DNA from 4 places in the Arthrobacter sp. J156 genome. Region 1 is predicted to be linked to each of the others. Evidence: riboswitches for the same ligand, from Rfam matches in the RefSeq annotation. Region 1 holds a riboswitch; each other region holds the start of a gene.
What was found. A riboswitch is a leader RNA that binds a small molecule or an ion and turns the genes downstream of it on or off. The one in region 1 is predicted to bind S-adenosylmethionine.
Positions count from the first base shown of each region.

Region 2: another riboswitch for S-adenosylmethionine. It lies ahead of AC0QR5_RS12035 (flavin reductase family protein); the one in region 1 lies ahead of AC0QR5_RS16245 (hypothetical protein).
Region 3: another riboswitch for S-adenosylmethionine. It lies ahead of AC0QR5_RS09770 (methylenetetrahydrofolate reductase); the one in region 1 lies ahead of AC0QR5_RS16245 (hypothetical protein).
Region 4: another riboswitch for S-adenosylmethionine. It lies ahead of AC0QR5_RS11550 (OsmC family protein); the one in region 1 lies ahead of AC0QR5_RS16245 (hypothetical protein).

Region 1 covers NZ_CM149650.1:3,510,790-3,514,208, forward strand. The annotation lists gene AC0QR5_RS16240 (zinc-dependent alcohol dehydrogenase family protein) at 1-922, shown strand, start outside; gene AC0QR5_RS16245 (hypothetical protein) at 906-1,286, opposite strand; SAM riboswitch class IV at 1,299-1,442, opposite strand; gene AC0QR5_RS16250 (DEAD/DEAH box helicase) at 1,568-3,419, opposite strand, start outside.
Region 2 covers NZ_CM149650.1:2,621,604-2,625,022, forward strand. The annotation lists gene dnaB (replicative DNA helicase) at 1-105, opposite strand, end outside; gene AC0QR5_RS12030 (hypothetical protein) at 650-1,159, shown strand; gene AC0QR5_RS12035 (flavin reductase family protein) at 1,209-1,715, opposite strand; SAM riboswitch class IV at 1,772-1,888, opposite strand; gene rplI (50S ribosomal protein L9) at 2,032-2,490, opposite strand; gene rpsR (30S ribosomal protein S18) at 2,508-2,747, opposite strand; gene AC0QR5_RS12050 (single-stranded DNA-binding protein) at 2,815-3,399, opposite strand.
Region 3 covers NZ_CM149650.1:2,143,014-2,146,432, reverse strand. The annotation lists gene AC0QR5_RS09775 (helicase HerA-like domain-containing protein) at 1-1,198, opposite strand, end outside; SAM riboswitch class I at 1,390-1,482, shown strand; gene AC0QR5_RS09770 (methylenetetrahydrofolate reductase) at 1,549-2,457, shown strand; gene metE (5-methyltetrahydropteroyltriglutamate--homocysteine S-methyltransferase) at 2,482-3,419, shown strand, end outside.
Region 4 covers NZ_CM149650.1:2,525,239-2,528,657, reverse strand. The annotation lists gene AC0QR5_RS11560 (hypothetical protein) at 1-406, shown strand, start outside; gene AC0QR5_RS11555 (aldo/keto reductase) at 493-1,488, shown strand; gene AC0QR5_RS11550 (OsmC family protein) at 1,546-2,145, opposite strand; SAM riboswitch class IV at 2,187-2,303, opposite strand; gene AC0QR5_RS11545 (TetR/AcrR family transcriptional regulator) at 2,451-3,074, shown strand; gene AC0QR5_RS11540 (MDR family MFS transporter) at 3,071-3,419, shown strand, end outside.

The sequences.
Region 1 (3,419 bases):
GATCGGCCACGAGTTCGTCGGCATCGTCGAGCAGGTCGGGGACGGTGTCGAGACCCTGACTCCCGGCGACTTCGTGATCGCCCCGTGGGCCAACAGCTGCGGTCGCTGCCCGGCGTGCCGCGATGGCGTCCACGTGGCGTGCGAGCACCGCGCCTCCTGGGGCGGTCAGGACGAGCACGGGCTGCCCGTCGACGGCGGCCAGGGCGAGGCGGTCCGTGTCCCCAACGCGGACGGCACGCTCGTGGCCGTCCCGCTCGAGCGGATCCCCGCGGACCGCCGCGAGGGCGCGGACGGACTGCCGGACGAGGCCCTGCTCAAGTCCCTCCTGACCCTCTCGGACGTCATGGGCACGGGGCACCACGCGGCCGTCGCCGCCGGGGTCGGGCCCGGCAAGAGCGTCGTCGTGGTCGGCGACGGCGCCGTGGGCCTGTGTGCCGTCCTCGCGGCGAAGCGGCTCGGTGCCGAGCGGATCATCGCGATGTCCCGCCACGACGACCGTGCCGCGCTCGCCCGGGAGTTCGGGGCGGACGACGTCGTCGCGGAGCGCGGCCAGGAGGCCGCCGCGCGGGTGCGTGGGCTGCTGGGCGGGGTGCTCGCGGACTGCGTGCTCGAATGCGTCGGGAGCGCCGAGTCCATGGACCAGGCGCTGCGCTCGACCCGGCCCGGCGGTTCCGTGGGCTTCGTCGGCGTCCCGGCGGGAGGCGCGGAGCTGCCGATCGGGGTCCTCTTCTCCAAGAACATCTCCGTCGGCGGCGGGGCGGCCTCGACGCGCGCCTACCTGCCCGAGCTGCTCGAGGACGTCCTCGAGGGCCGGATCGACCCGGGACGGGTCTTCGACGCGGTGCTGCCGCTCGAGGAGGCGGCCGAGGCCTACCGGGCGATGGACGAGCGGCGTTCCATCAAGGTCATGCTGACCCCGTAGGACGCAGCCGGAAGAACGACGTCCCGGCCCGCTCGTGGGCGCCGGGGACGAGGAGCCGGCGCAGGTCCGGGCTCCACTCCACGTCCGCGAGCACGCGCCCGCGGACGGCCTCGGAGACGGCGTCGAAGTCCTCCGCCTCGAGGAGCCACTCCACCTCGCCCGTATTCAGGCGCACGATGCGGCGGTGGGCGTCGAGCCGGAGCGTGGCGGAGACCCAGTCGCCCGCGAAGCGCGGCGCCGAGCGGGCCGCGGGGCGGCGGGCGGACCGGCGCGGGGCGGCGGTCGTGGCGCCGGCGGCCGCACCGCGGGAGGCCGGGGAAGCCGGCCCGTCGGGGCCGGTGAGGGGATGCTGAAGAGTCGCCATGGCGTTCCTTCCGGACTGTCCTTGCCCGGACGCGGCTGCGCGCGGGCCGCTTCGTCATCCGAACCACCCGCCGAACAATCCGGTCCGCGGACGTGCCGCGGTTCGCAGTGGGGTTGGTGCATGGCCAGTCGGAGCTTGGCGCCATGTCTCGTGAAGCTGGAACCAGTCTAGGCACCGGTACCGGAGCCGTGGCAAGGCCGCGGCGCCCGGGCCGACATCCGGCGTCGTACTCCGGGGCACAACGCCCCTCGGCGCCGCCGGATGACCCCGGATGACGCGTCCTAGGCCTCCAGGAGGCCGCGGATGTCGTCGGCCGTCATCGCGGAGCCGAAGCCCTCGCCCTCGTCCATGACGGAGGAGATCAGCTTCCGCTTGGCGTCCTGCAGCGCCACCACCTTGTCCTCGATCGTGTCCTTGGCGACCAGCCGGTACACCATGACGTTGCGCGTCTGCCCGATCCGGTGCGTCCGGTCCACGGCCTGGGATTCGGCGGCGGGGTTCCACCACGGGTCCAGGAGGAAGCAGTAGTCGGCCTCGGTCAGGTTCAGGCCGAAGCCGCCGGCCTTGAGCGAGATCAGGAACACGGGGGCGCGGCCGGACTTGAACTCCGCGATCACGTCGGCGCGGCGCCGCGTGGAGCCGTCGAGGTACGCGTACTCGACGCCCTCGGTCTCGAGTCGGGCCGCGGCCTTCTTGAGGAAGGAGGTGAACTGGCTGAACACGAGCGCGCGGTGTCCCTCGGCGAGGACGTCCTCGAGCTGCTCGAACAGGACGTCGAGCTTGGCGGACGCCACGCCGTCGTACTCGGGGTCCACGAGCGAGGCGTCGAGCGAGAGCATCCGCAGCAGGGTCAGCGACTGGAAGATCGTGAAGCGGTTCCGGTCCATGTCCTCGACGAGGCGCAGGATCTTCTGCCGCTCGCGCTGCAGGTGGGTGTCGTAGATCTTCCGGTGCTTCGGCGCGAGCTCGACGTGCAGGACCTGCTCCTGCTTGGGCGGCAGGTCGGTGACCACGGCGGACTTGGTGCGGCGCAGCATAAACGGCCGGATCCGCCGCCGCAGCCGCGCGAGCGGCTCGTCGAGGCCCTGCTTCTCGATGGGCCGCTGGTACTGCTCGGCGAAGCGCACGGCGGAGGGGAAGAGCCCGGGGGAGGTGATCGCGAAGATCGACCAGAGCTCCATGAGGTTGTTCTCCATGGGCGTGCCCGTGATGGCGAGCTTGAAGCGCGCGTTCAGGTCGCGGGCCGCGTGGTGGGCCTTGGTCGCCTTGTTCTTCACGAACTGCGCCTCGTCGAGCACGAGCCCGGCCCAGTGCACGGAGTGGTAGGCCTCGGCGTCGAGCCGGAAGAGGGTGTAGGAGGTGACGACGACGTCGTTCTCCGCGGCGAGTTCGGCCAGCCGCCGCGGGGCGCGGGCCTGGGTGTCGGTGACGGCGGCGACCGTGAGCGAGGGGGCGAAGCGCGCGGCCTCGTCGGCCCAGTTCGAGACGACGGAGGTGGGGGCAACGACGAGGAAGGGGCCGGGCACCAGGGCGGAGGACGACGCCGGGGCCCCGGCCGCCGCCTCGAGCGCCGCGGGGGCGGGGGCCGGGTCGGCGGACGCCCACTGCTCCTTGGCGTGGAGCATGAGGGCGAGGGTCTGCACGGTCTTGCCGAGGCCCATGTCGTCGGCGAGGACCCCGCCGAGCCCGTTGCGCCACAAGCGGGCGAGCCATGTGAAGCCCTCGTGCTGGTAGGGGCGCAGCCGGGCGTCGAGCGTGCCGGGTAGTTCCGCCGGCTCGCCCTCGGCCGCCCCGAGCAGGGCGCCGACGCCCGCGAACCACGAGTCCGGGCCCTCCGTGTGGGTCGCGAGGGCGTCGAGCTCCTCCCACAGCGAGGCCTGGTAGCGCGTGAGGCGCAGCTCGTGGGACTTCTCCGTGAGCTGTCCGGCCTCGGTGACGAGCTCGCGCAGCTTGTCGAAGAGGGGCTGTTCGAGCGAGAAGTACGTCTTGTCCGGCATGAGCATCCGCGTCTGCCCGCGGGAGAGGGCGCGGAGGATGTCGGCGAACGGGATGCGCAGCTCGCCGACCGCGATCACGAGGCCGAGGTCGAACCAGTCGCGGCGTTCGGACTCGACGGTCGTGACGGTGAGCTCG
Region 2 (3,419 bases), 890 kb from region 1:
CATCATCCCGCCGAGCACGCTCTGTTCGGCGACGAGGTCCTGCGGCGGGGTGCGCGCGAGGTCGGCGTCCCTCGATCCGCCCTGTTCGGTCTGCGCCAGTGACACGCCGTTCCTTTCGCCCGCTGCCCCGGGGCCGCCGGCGGCGGGCCCATGATGCCCTCCCCAGTATCCCAGCCGCCGCCGCGCGCAGGGAGCGGCATGGACGGCTGTGGATAGTGGTGGAGTGCTGTCACCCTAGCCCCTCTCCCGCCCGTTCCCAAGACAGTTATCCACAGCCCATGTGGAGAAGCTGTGGGAAGAGGGGCCCGTTATGTGCACAGCTTGGGGAGGAAGCTGTGGATGAAATGCCAATTTCAGAATCAATCCGGCTCTGACTAGGTAAAACATCCTCTGCTAGCTGTTGGTGGAAGAAAGTTTGTCATCAACATTCAGGTGCCACTTGCAGGTTTCGTTGGGGAAAACCCTCCGCTGGAACGGCGTTCTCCACAGGTGACCGGCCGGTATCCACAGACACGCCCGGGATCTGTGCACGAACGGCCGGGCGTGTGGTTGTTCCGGGCGTCCCGGCGCTGGGATACTGGGGCATGGCCGATCCCGAAGCCCGTGGGCCCCGTCCCGGGCGGGAATCAACGACGCTGGGAGCCCCGACATGGAACTGATGGCCACGATCCTCATCTGGACGGCGCTGATCGTCGGCGCAGCCGCCCTCATCCGCTGGGTGTTCGTCACGCGGCCCCGCAACGAGCTCAACGAGGCCGACGTCTACATCCAGCGGCTCAATGCGGAGGCCGCGCAACACCAGCTCGACGACGCACGCAAGGCCGACGAGCTCCGCCGGGCCACGACCGAGCGCACGCTCGCCGCCCAGCGCGCGGCACGGGAGCGCAGCGGCCGGCCGGAGGTGCCCACCACGCGCGGACCCGGCATCAGCGCCTCGCGGACCTCGGCCGAGGCGGCTCCGAGCGACCCGACGGCTTTCGGGCGGCGCACGGCGGTCGATCCGACGGCGGCCCCGAGCGCCTCCAACGCCGACTACCAGGCGGTCCTCGAACTCGTGCGGCGGGGCCAGCACATCGCCGCGATCAAGAAGGTCCGCCAGGACACGGGGATCTCGCTGACCGAAGCCAAGCAGTTCATCGACTCGCTCGCGGGGAAGTAGCGCCGGACCGGGAACCGCTTCCCCGACGGGTTCCTCGACGAACCTCGTCCTAGACGAACGTCTCGGAGTGGAGGCGGCGGAACGCCGAGCCGTGGAAGACGAGCGGCGCGTTCGCCCCGTCGTGCGTGGCGTGGCCGTGGACGCGCAGCAGGACGACGGTGTGGTCCCCGGCCGGGATCTCCTGCTCGATGCTGCAGTCAAGCCACAGCGAGGCGTCGTGGAGGAAGAGGGCGCCCTCGTCCGTGGAGTCGAGCCGGAGCCCGGCGAAGCGGTCCCCCGACTTCGAGGCGATCTGCTTGCAGACGCCGTCGTGCCCCTCGCCGAGGATCGAGACGCCGATGCGGGCCGAGTCGCGCAGCTTCGGCCACGTGCGGGAGCTGTTCTGGGCGGAGAACAGGACGAGCGGGGGCTCGAGCGAGACGCCGACGGTGAAGGACGAGGCGACGATCCCCTGCGGCTGGTCGTCGACGATCGCGCACAGCGCGGCGATCCCGGACGGGTGCTGGGCAAAGGCGTTGCGCAGGGTATTGGGGCTGAGGTCCTGGGACAGGGACATGGCTTCCTCCGGTGTGCGGCACACCGGGGCGCGCACCCTCAGGGTGCACCGTCGATGCGCGGTACTTGCCGCACCGGGGCATCCGGCCGGCCGAATCATCACCTGGAGCACCCCACTACCGTGAGAGGGTTGCCGGCCGACGAGCCAGGGCTTGGATGTCGACACTCTTGATTCACCACCAACGCTAGGCACACCCGGACGGGCGGGTCAAAGGTCGGCGCAACATTTCGCAAGGAGGGCCCGAACGCGGAAGGACCCCCGTCCACCAGGGACGGAGGTCCTTCACGGGCTCCGGAGAGGCTCCGGGACCGGGATGCTACTTCTTCTTCGCCGGGACGACCTGCAGGTCGATCGTGGCGGAGACGTCCTCGTGCAGGCGCACGGTGGCCTGGTAGTTGCCGAGCGACTTGATGTGCTCCGGCAGCTCGACCTTGCGCTTGTCGATGGATCCGAGGCCGGCCGACTCGACGGCCTTCGCGACGTCCTCGGCCTTGACGGTGCCGAACAGGCGTCCGGACTCGCCGGCCTTGACGGTCAGCTTGACCGGCTTGCCGGTCAGCGACGCGGCGAGCTGCTGCGCATCCTCGAGGGAGGCAACGGCGCGCGCGGCGCGGGCGGCCTTGATCGACTCGACCTGCTTCTCGCCGCCCTTGGTCCAGGTGATGGCGAAGCCGCGGGGGAGAAGGTAGTTACGGGCGTAACCGTTCTTCACCTCGACGATGTCGCCAGCGGTGCCAAGACCCGTCACTTCGTGGGTCAGAATGAGCTTTGCCATGGTGTGTTTCCCCTTCCCTAGCCGCGGCCAGCGCCGGAGTAAGGCAGCAGGGCAACCTCGCGCGCGTTCTTGATGGCCTGGGCGATCTTGCGCTGCTCCTGGACGGAGACGCCGGTCACGCGACGGGCACGGATCTTTCCGCGGTCGGAGATGAACTTGCGCAGCAAGGCGACGTCCTTGTAGTCGATGACGGTGATGTCAGCGGCCTTCAAGGGATTGGACTTTGGTTTGGGCTTACGGAGTTCAGCCTTAGCCATCGTGGAGCTCCTTTATCAGGTGGAGCCCGCAGAACTGTTCTGCGGGATGGTGGATATATCTAGGTGTTTAGAAGGGCGGTTCGTCGTTGCCCGGGTTGCTGCCCCAGCCGCCGCTGCCGGCGGTCGAGGGAGAGGACCAGGGGTCCTCGGCCGGGGCGTTGTTCCAGCCGCCGGAAGACGCGCCGGAGCCCGCGCCGGCGTTGCCGCCGCCGAAGCCTCCCGCGTTGCCGCCGCCGAATCCGCCGGAGTTTCCTCCGTCGAACCCGCCGCCGCCACCGCCGCCACCGCGCTGGACGCGCTTGACGGTCGCGGAGGCGTACCGCAGCGAGGGGCCGATCTCGTCGACCTCAAGCTCGATCACGGTGCGCTTTTCGCCTTCCTTGGTTTCGTAGGAACGCGACTTCAGCCGGCCCTGGGCGATGACGCGCATGCCCTTGGTCAGCGTCTCGGCGACATTCTCGGCAGCCTCGCGCCACACCGACGCGCGGAGGAACAGCGTTTCGCCGTCCTTCCACTCGTTGCTCTGGCGGTCGAAGGTCCGGGGGGTCGAGGCAATGGTGAAGTTCGCCACTGCGGACCCCGACGGGGTGAAACGAAGTTCCGGGTCGCCGGTGAGATTACCGATGACCGTGATGACGGTCTCGCCTGCCATGGTGCCTCCTCTGGTCGGTT
Region 3 (3,419 bases), 1.4 Mb from region 1:
GGGTCGGTGCGCCCTTCTCGTTCATGACCGTCACGATCGCCTCGCCCGTGCCCGCCTGCGTGAGCGCCGCGCTGAGGTCGTAGTCGCTCACGGGGAACGTCGAGACGGTCGCCTTGAGGGCCTTGGCGTCGTCCGGCGTGAAGGCGCGCAAGGCGTGCTGAACGCGGTTCGCGAGCTGGCCCAGGACGTCGGCCGGGACGTCCTTCGGCGTCTGCGTCACGAAGAACACGCCCACGCCCTTGGACCGGATCAGGCGCACCGTCGTCGTGATGGATTCGAGGAAGGCCTTGGACGCGCCGCGGAAGAGCAAGTGGGCCTCGTCGAGGAAGAAGACGAGCTTGGGCTTCTCCGGATCGCCGACCTCCGGGAGCTCGGCGAAGAGGTCCGCGAGGAGCCACATGAGGAAGGTGGAGAACACGAGCGGCTTCTGCAGGAGCGTCGGCAGCTCGAGGCAGGAGATCACGCCGCGGCCGTCGGGGGCCGTGCGCAGCAGCTCCGCCGTGTCGAACTCGGGCTCGCCGAAGAAGCGGTCCAGGCCCTGGGCCTCGAGCGTGACGAGCTCGCGCAGGATCACGCCCGCCGTGGCCTTGGAGAGCCCGCCGAGCTCGGCCAGCTCCGCCTTGCCCGCATCCGAGGTCAAGTGCTGGACGACGGCGCGGAGGTCCTTGAGGTCGTAGAGCTCCAGCTCCTTCTGGTCCGCGTAGTGGAAGACGAGCTGGAGGCTCGACTCCTGGGTCTCGTTCAGGTCCATGACGCGGGACAGGAGCAGCGGCCCGAACGCCGAGACCGTGGCGCGCACCGGCACGCCGGTGCCGTCGCCGCCGAGCGCGTAGTACTCCACCGGGAAGTCCGCGGGCGACCAGTCCATGCCCACGCCCGCCGTGCGGGCCAGGAGCTTCTCGCCGCCGGCACCGGGGGTGGACAGGCCCGTGAGGTCCCCTTTCACATCCGCGAGGAACACGGGGACCCCGTTCTCGCTGAGCTGCTCGGCCATGACCTGCAGGGTGATGGTCTTGCCCGTGCCGGTCGCCCCGGCCACGAGGCCGTGCCGGTTCATCATCCCGAGCGGCAGGCGGACCTGCGCCTCGGGGTGGACCGCGCCGTCCACGACCGCGGCGCCGAGGCCCATGGAGGGGCCCTCGAAGACGTATCCGTTCCTGATGAGTTCGACGTGCTCCGCCGGAGTTCGCTTAGCCATGCCCCACAGACTACTTCCCCCACGCTCCCCGTCACACGCGCGTCATGTGACCCGGATCCGCCGGGGATGACGCGCCGACGGCCCGGCCCGCGCGGGCCGGGTCGTCACATCCGGACACATGCGGGACTGTGAAGCGCCCGCCGCGGCCGTGCTTGCCGCCCGGGGCACCGTGTGCCTTAGATGAATGCACCAACCCATCAAGAGCGGCCGAGAGATCTGGATCGACGACGCCGCAGCAACCACCCGGAGTCCCGGAACGGTGCTACCGCCAGAAGCGATGGAGACGCATCCACGTCCCGGCCGTCCCCGGGAGCCGCGGTGCACTCCCTTGCATACCGCGAGGAGGAACCATGTCCGAACCCCTGACGGCCAGTCCGCCGTCGTTGTCCTACGAGCTCTACCCGCCGCGGGACGCCGCGAGCCGCGAGACGGTCCTGGAGGCCGTCGAGGCGCTGCGCGCCACGGCCCCCGACTACGTCTCGGTGACGTACAACGGCACCGCCGAGCGCCGCGCCGCCTCGGTCGAGCTCATCACCCACCTGATCGAGAACACACGGCTGCGGCCCCTGGCCCACTTGACGTGCGTCGGGGAGACCCGGGCCTCGCTCGACGCCCTCGTCAGCCGGCTCGTGGGGCTCGGCGTCCGCGGCGTCCTGGCCCTGCGCGGGGACCTGCCCGCCGATCCGGGCGGGGACCGCGGCGAGCTGCCGTTCGCCCGCTACCTCGTGGAGCTCATCCGGCAGGTCGAGGACCGCCGCTCCGCGACGCTCGCGGCCGGCCGCCTGGCCATCGGCGTCGCCGCCTACCCCACGCGCCACCCCGAGTCGCCCTCGTTCCAGCACGACGTCGAGGTGCTCCTGTCCAAGGAGCGCTCCGGGGCGAACTTCGCGATCACGCAGATCTACTTCGAGCCCGCGCAGTACGCGGGGCTCGTCGCGGCCGCCCGGGCCGCGGGCGTGACGATCCCGATCGTGCCGGGCATCATGCCGGTCAACAGCGTGCGGCGCCTCCTGCGCCTCTCCGCGCTCGCCGGCGTCGCACCCGACGCGGCCCTGCTGTCCCGCCTCGAGGGGGCCCGGAGCGACGCCGAGCGGCGTGCGATCGGCGTCCAGGCGGCCGCCGCCCTCGCCCGCGCCGCGTTCGACGACGGGGCCCCCGGACTACACCTGTACACCTTCAACGACCCCCTCGGCTCGCTTGACGTCGTCCACGAGCTCGGGCTCGCCGGCGCCGGCCGGGCCCTCGCCCCCGCACTCTGACCCAACCCCACCCAGGAGGACACCATGACCACCACCCCCCGCTTCCCCGAAGCCACCATCCTCGGCTACCCCCGCATCGGCCCCGCCCGCGAGCTCAAGAAGGCCGTCGAGGCCCATTGGGCCGGCCGCCTCGACGAGGCCGGGCTGGACGCGGCCGCCGAACGGCTGCAGGAGGACACCGTCGCGCGGCTCGTCGAGCTCGGCCTGGACGCGCAGGACTCCTCGATCCCGGCCGACTTCGCCCTCTACGACCAGGTCCTCGACACGACCGCGGCCCTCGGCGCCCTGCCGCGCCGCTTCGCCGACCTCGCCGCCTCCGACGGTTCGGTGGACACGGCCGGCTACTTCACCCTGGCCCGAGGCGACGCCGAGCGGGCACCGCTCGAGCTGACCAAGTGGTTCGACACGAACTACCACTACCTCGTCCCCGAGATCGGACCGGACACCGCGTTCGCGCCGCTCGCCCACCGCCTGAGCTCGACCATCGCGCGCCACGCGGCCGCCGGTTCCGTGCTGCGCCCGGTCCTCGTGGGCCCCGTGACCTACCTCCTGCTGTCCAAGCCGGAGGACGGCGCGCCGGAGGGCTTCGACCCCCTGGACCGGCTCGACGACGCCGTGGCCGCCTACCGCGGGATCCTCGCCGGCCTCGCCGCTGCCGGCGCCGAGTGGGTCCAGCTCGACGAGCCGGCGCTCTCGACCGACCGCGGCGGCGCCCTCGCCGTTCCGGGAGGGGCGCTCGAGCGCGCCTACCGCGCGCTGGCCGCGGACGACGCCGGGGCCCGGCCCGCGCTGTTCGTCACCACGGGCTACGGCACGGCAGGGGACCCGCAGGCGCCGGGGCGCGCCCTGCGCGTGCTCGCCGAGGCGGGCGTCGAGGCGGTGCACGCCGACCTCGTCCGCGGGGCGCGGCCGGCCGGGGCCGAGCTGGCCGCGCTGGGCGGCACGCGCTTCGTCGCCGGGAT
Region 4 (3,419 bases), 990 kb from region 1:
GTTCGCCCGCGGCGGCGTCGTCTCGAGCCGGCACATCCCCAAGCGGCGGCAGCGCTACTGGCCGTTCCTGACCTCCGGCTTCTCGATCCTCGGCGGGGTGTGGACGCTGCGCCTCATGGACGCGCCGGACGCGTTGTTCCTCGATCTCGGCGGGATCTTCACGGGGCTCGTGCTGTGCCTCGTCGCGAACGCGTTCTACAAGGTCTCCGTGCACACGGCCGTCGCGGTCTACGTGGCGCTGCAGTTCCTGGGGCCCGTGCCGGCCGTGGGGGTCGCCGGGCTCGCGGCGGCGGCCGCGGTGGGCTGGTCGCGCCACGTCCTGCGGGCGCACACCCCCGGCCAGGTGGCGGCCGGGGCGGCGATCGGCGTCGCGACGCACCTGCTCCGCACGCTCGTCTACGGCTGAGGCCCGCCGCCCCGGCCCCGCATCACGATCCCGATTTCCGTTGTTTGAGCGGCCCATCACCGCCCGGGAGTGGATAACGTGGGGGGATGGCGGGTGACGGATCGCGATTGGTGTTCGGCTGCATGGGACTCGGCGGCGGGTGGGACGACGCGCCGCCGGACGCCGGCGACCTGGCCACCGCCCACGCCGCGGTCGACGCGGCCCTCGAAGCGGGCATCACCCTCTTCGACCACGCCGACATCTACACGCGCGGCAAGGCGGAAGAGGTCTTCGGCCGGGTCCTCGCGGAGCGGCCCGGCCTGCGGGACGAGATCGAGCTGCAGTCCAAGTGCGGGATCGTGCTCGCGGGCCCCGACGGGTCGGGCGGCCGCTACGACTCCTCGCCCGCCGTCCTCACGGCCCGCGTCGAGGACATCCTGCGCCGGCTCGGGATCGAACGGCTCGACGCGCTGCTGATCCACCGCCCGGACCCGCTGACCCCGATGGAGGATGTCGCGGCCGCGTTCGCCGGGCTGCGGGACGCCGGCAAGGTCGGCCGACTCGGCGTCTCGAACATGTCGGCGGCCCAGATGCGCGCGCTCCAGTCCGCGCTCGGCGAGGCGCCGGCGGTCAACCAGCTCGAGATGGGCCTGCACCGGCGCGATTGGCTCGAGTCCCAGGTCCTCGTCAACCACCCCGAGGGCGCGGCGCTCTCCTTCCCCGAGGGCACGATCGAGTACTGCCGCGCGGAGGGCGTGGAGCTGCAGGCGTGGGGCGCACTGGCCCAGGGACGCTACTCGGGCAGGAGTACGACGCCGGAGCCCGGCCCGGGTGCCGCGCCCCGCCCCGGGAGCGGGGCGGCGTCGCCCGAGGAGGAGGCGTCCGGCGTCGTCCGGGAACTCGCCGACGGCCTCGGCTGCGCGCCCGAGGCCGTGGTGCTGGGATGGCTCATGCGCCACCCGGCCCGGATCCGCCCGGTCATCGGTACCACGAACCCGGCGCGGATCGCCGCGTGCGCCGGCGCGGAGCGGGCCGCCGCGGCCATGGGGGCCGTGGACTGGTACCGCTTGTGGACCGCGGCCCGGGGGCGCCCGCTGCCGTAGGGTCCCGCCGTCGTCCGGCCCGCCGCGGCTGCCCTGCCGCGGCCGCTCGGGCCGGCCTCAGTCGGCGTTGACCGCGAGCTCGACGCTGACGGGGGTCGGCCGGGCGAAGAGGTCCAGCACGGGGCAGCGCGCGTCGACGACCTGGTGCAGCTCCTCGTAGCGCTCGGGGGTTTCCGGCCCGTTGAGGTGAACGGTCAGGCGCACCGCCGTGAAGCCGGGGCGCGTGTCCGGATCGGCGCCGAAGATCCCGCGGACGTCGAGGTCGCCCTCCGCCGTGATCTCGAGCGAGTCGATCGCGACGCCGAGCTGGTGCGCGTAGAGCCGGTAGACCACGACCTGGCAGGACACGAGCGCGCCGAGGGCGTACTCGACGGGGCTCGCGTCCGAATCGTCGCCGGCCAGCGCGGCGGGCTCGTCGACGACGAACTCGTGGCGGCCCGCCGTGACGCGCGTGGCGACGGAGCGCTCCGAGACGCCGTGGGCGCGGTAGACGGCCTTCGCGTTGGCCGTGTCCTCGCCGATGCGGCCCGCCCAGAAGGACGCGGCGTCGTCGAGGCGGCGGGCGCGCTCGGCGTCGAGGTCGGTGGTCCTCGGGGTGGCGGATCCGGTGGGAGACTGCTGGCCGGTGCCCGCAGCCTGTTCTGTGGTGGAGGTCATGTTGGGTCCTGCCCTTCGCGTCGTGGCGCATGCGGGCGCGTGCGCCGTGCTTACGCCCGCCGCCGCGGCGGGCGTCGAATCGTCACCTGGGGCACCCCGCTACAGCGAGGAGGGTTGCCGCCCGACCGGCCAGGGCCTTCAGGTCGGGTCTCTTGATTCCTGGCCTCGAGTCTCACGCTCCGGCCCGGGCCGCGGCAAGGACTTCCGTCACGCGGGGTCACCTCGTCATCCGGCGTCACGGGAGGCGGCCAAGGTCACGTGGCCTGCAGTTGTGCAAAGATTGCACTGGTGCATAAACTGTACCCATGCATGATTCACCCCTGAGCCTGCGCGAGCGCAACCGCCTCGAGACCTGGCGGGCCGTCCACGAGGCGGCCTCGGCCCTCGCCCTCGAGGACGGCCTCGCCGCCGCCACGGTCGATTCGATCGCCCGCCGCGCCGGCATCTCCAAGCGCACGTTCTTCAACTACTTCCCCTCCAAGGAGGACGCCGTCCTCGGGATGCGCGCCCCCGAGCTCCGGCAGGAGTTCATCGAGCGCTTCCGCGCCTCGGACGCCGAGCTGCTCGAGCGCACCGTGCGGCTCATGGCGGAGGTCCTGTCCACCGTGGTCGGCGATGGGAGCCGCTTCGAGCGCCGCAAGGAGCTCGTCGGCCGCTACCCCGAGCTGCGCGGGCGCGTGGTCCAGCACCTCAACGACGCCGAGGTCCTCGTGGACTCGGCCGTCAACGACCGCCTCAGCGAGGACCCGGCCACCGTCTCCGCCGAGCTCGGCGAGGACCCCGCGGCCCGCCGCGCGCTGCTCATGGCCGCCGCCACGATCGTCCGCTTCACCTACCGCCAGTTCCCCGGCGCCCCGCTCGAAGAGCTCGGCGCCCACCTCGGCGAATCCACCGACGTCTTCAGAAAGGTCCTGCGTCCCCGGCCATGACCACTTCCACCACCACGCCCGGCACCACCGCGCAGCCGCCCGCCCCCGAGGCGGACCGCAAGAACCACCTCGTCCTGCTCTTCGGCGGCCTCATGGTCACCATGCTGCTCGCCTCCCTCAACCAGACCGTGCTCGCCGCGGCCCTGCCGACGATCGTCGGCGAGCTGCACGGCGTCGAGCACATGGCCTGGGTCATCACGGCCTTCATCCTGGCCTCGACCGTGATGATGCCCGTCTACGGCAAGCTCGGCGACATGTTCGGCCGCAAGCCGCTCCTGCTCTTCGCGATCATCGTGTTCATCGGCGGCTCCGTGATCGGCGCCCTCGCCCAGGACATGAACGTGC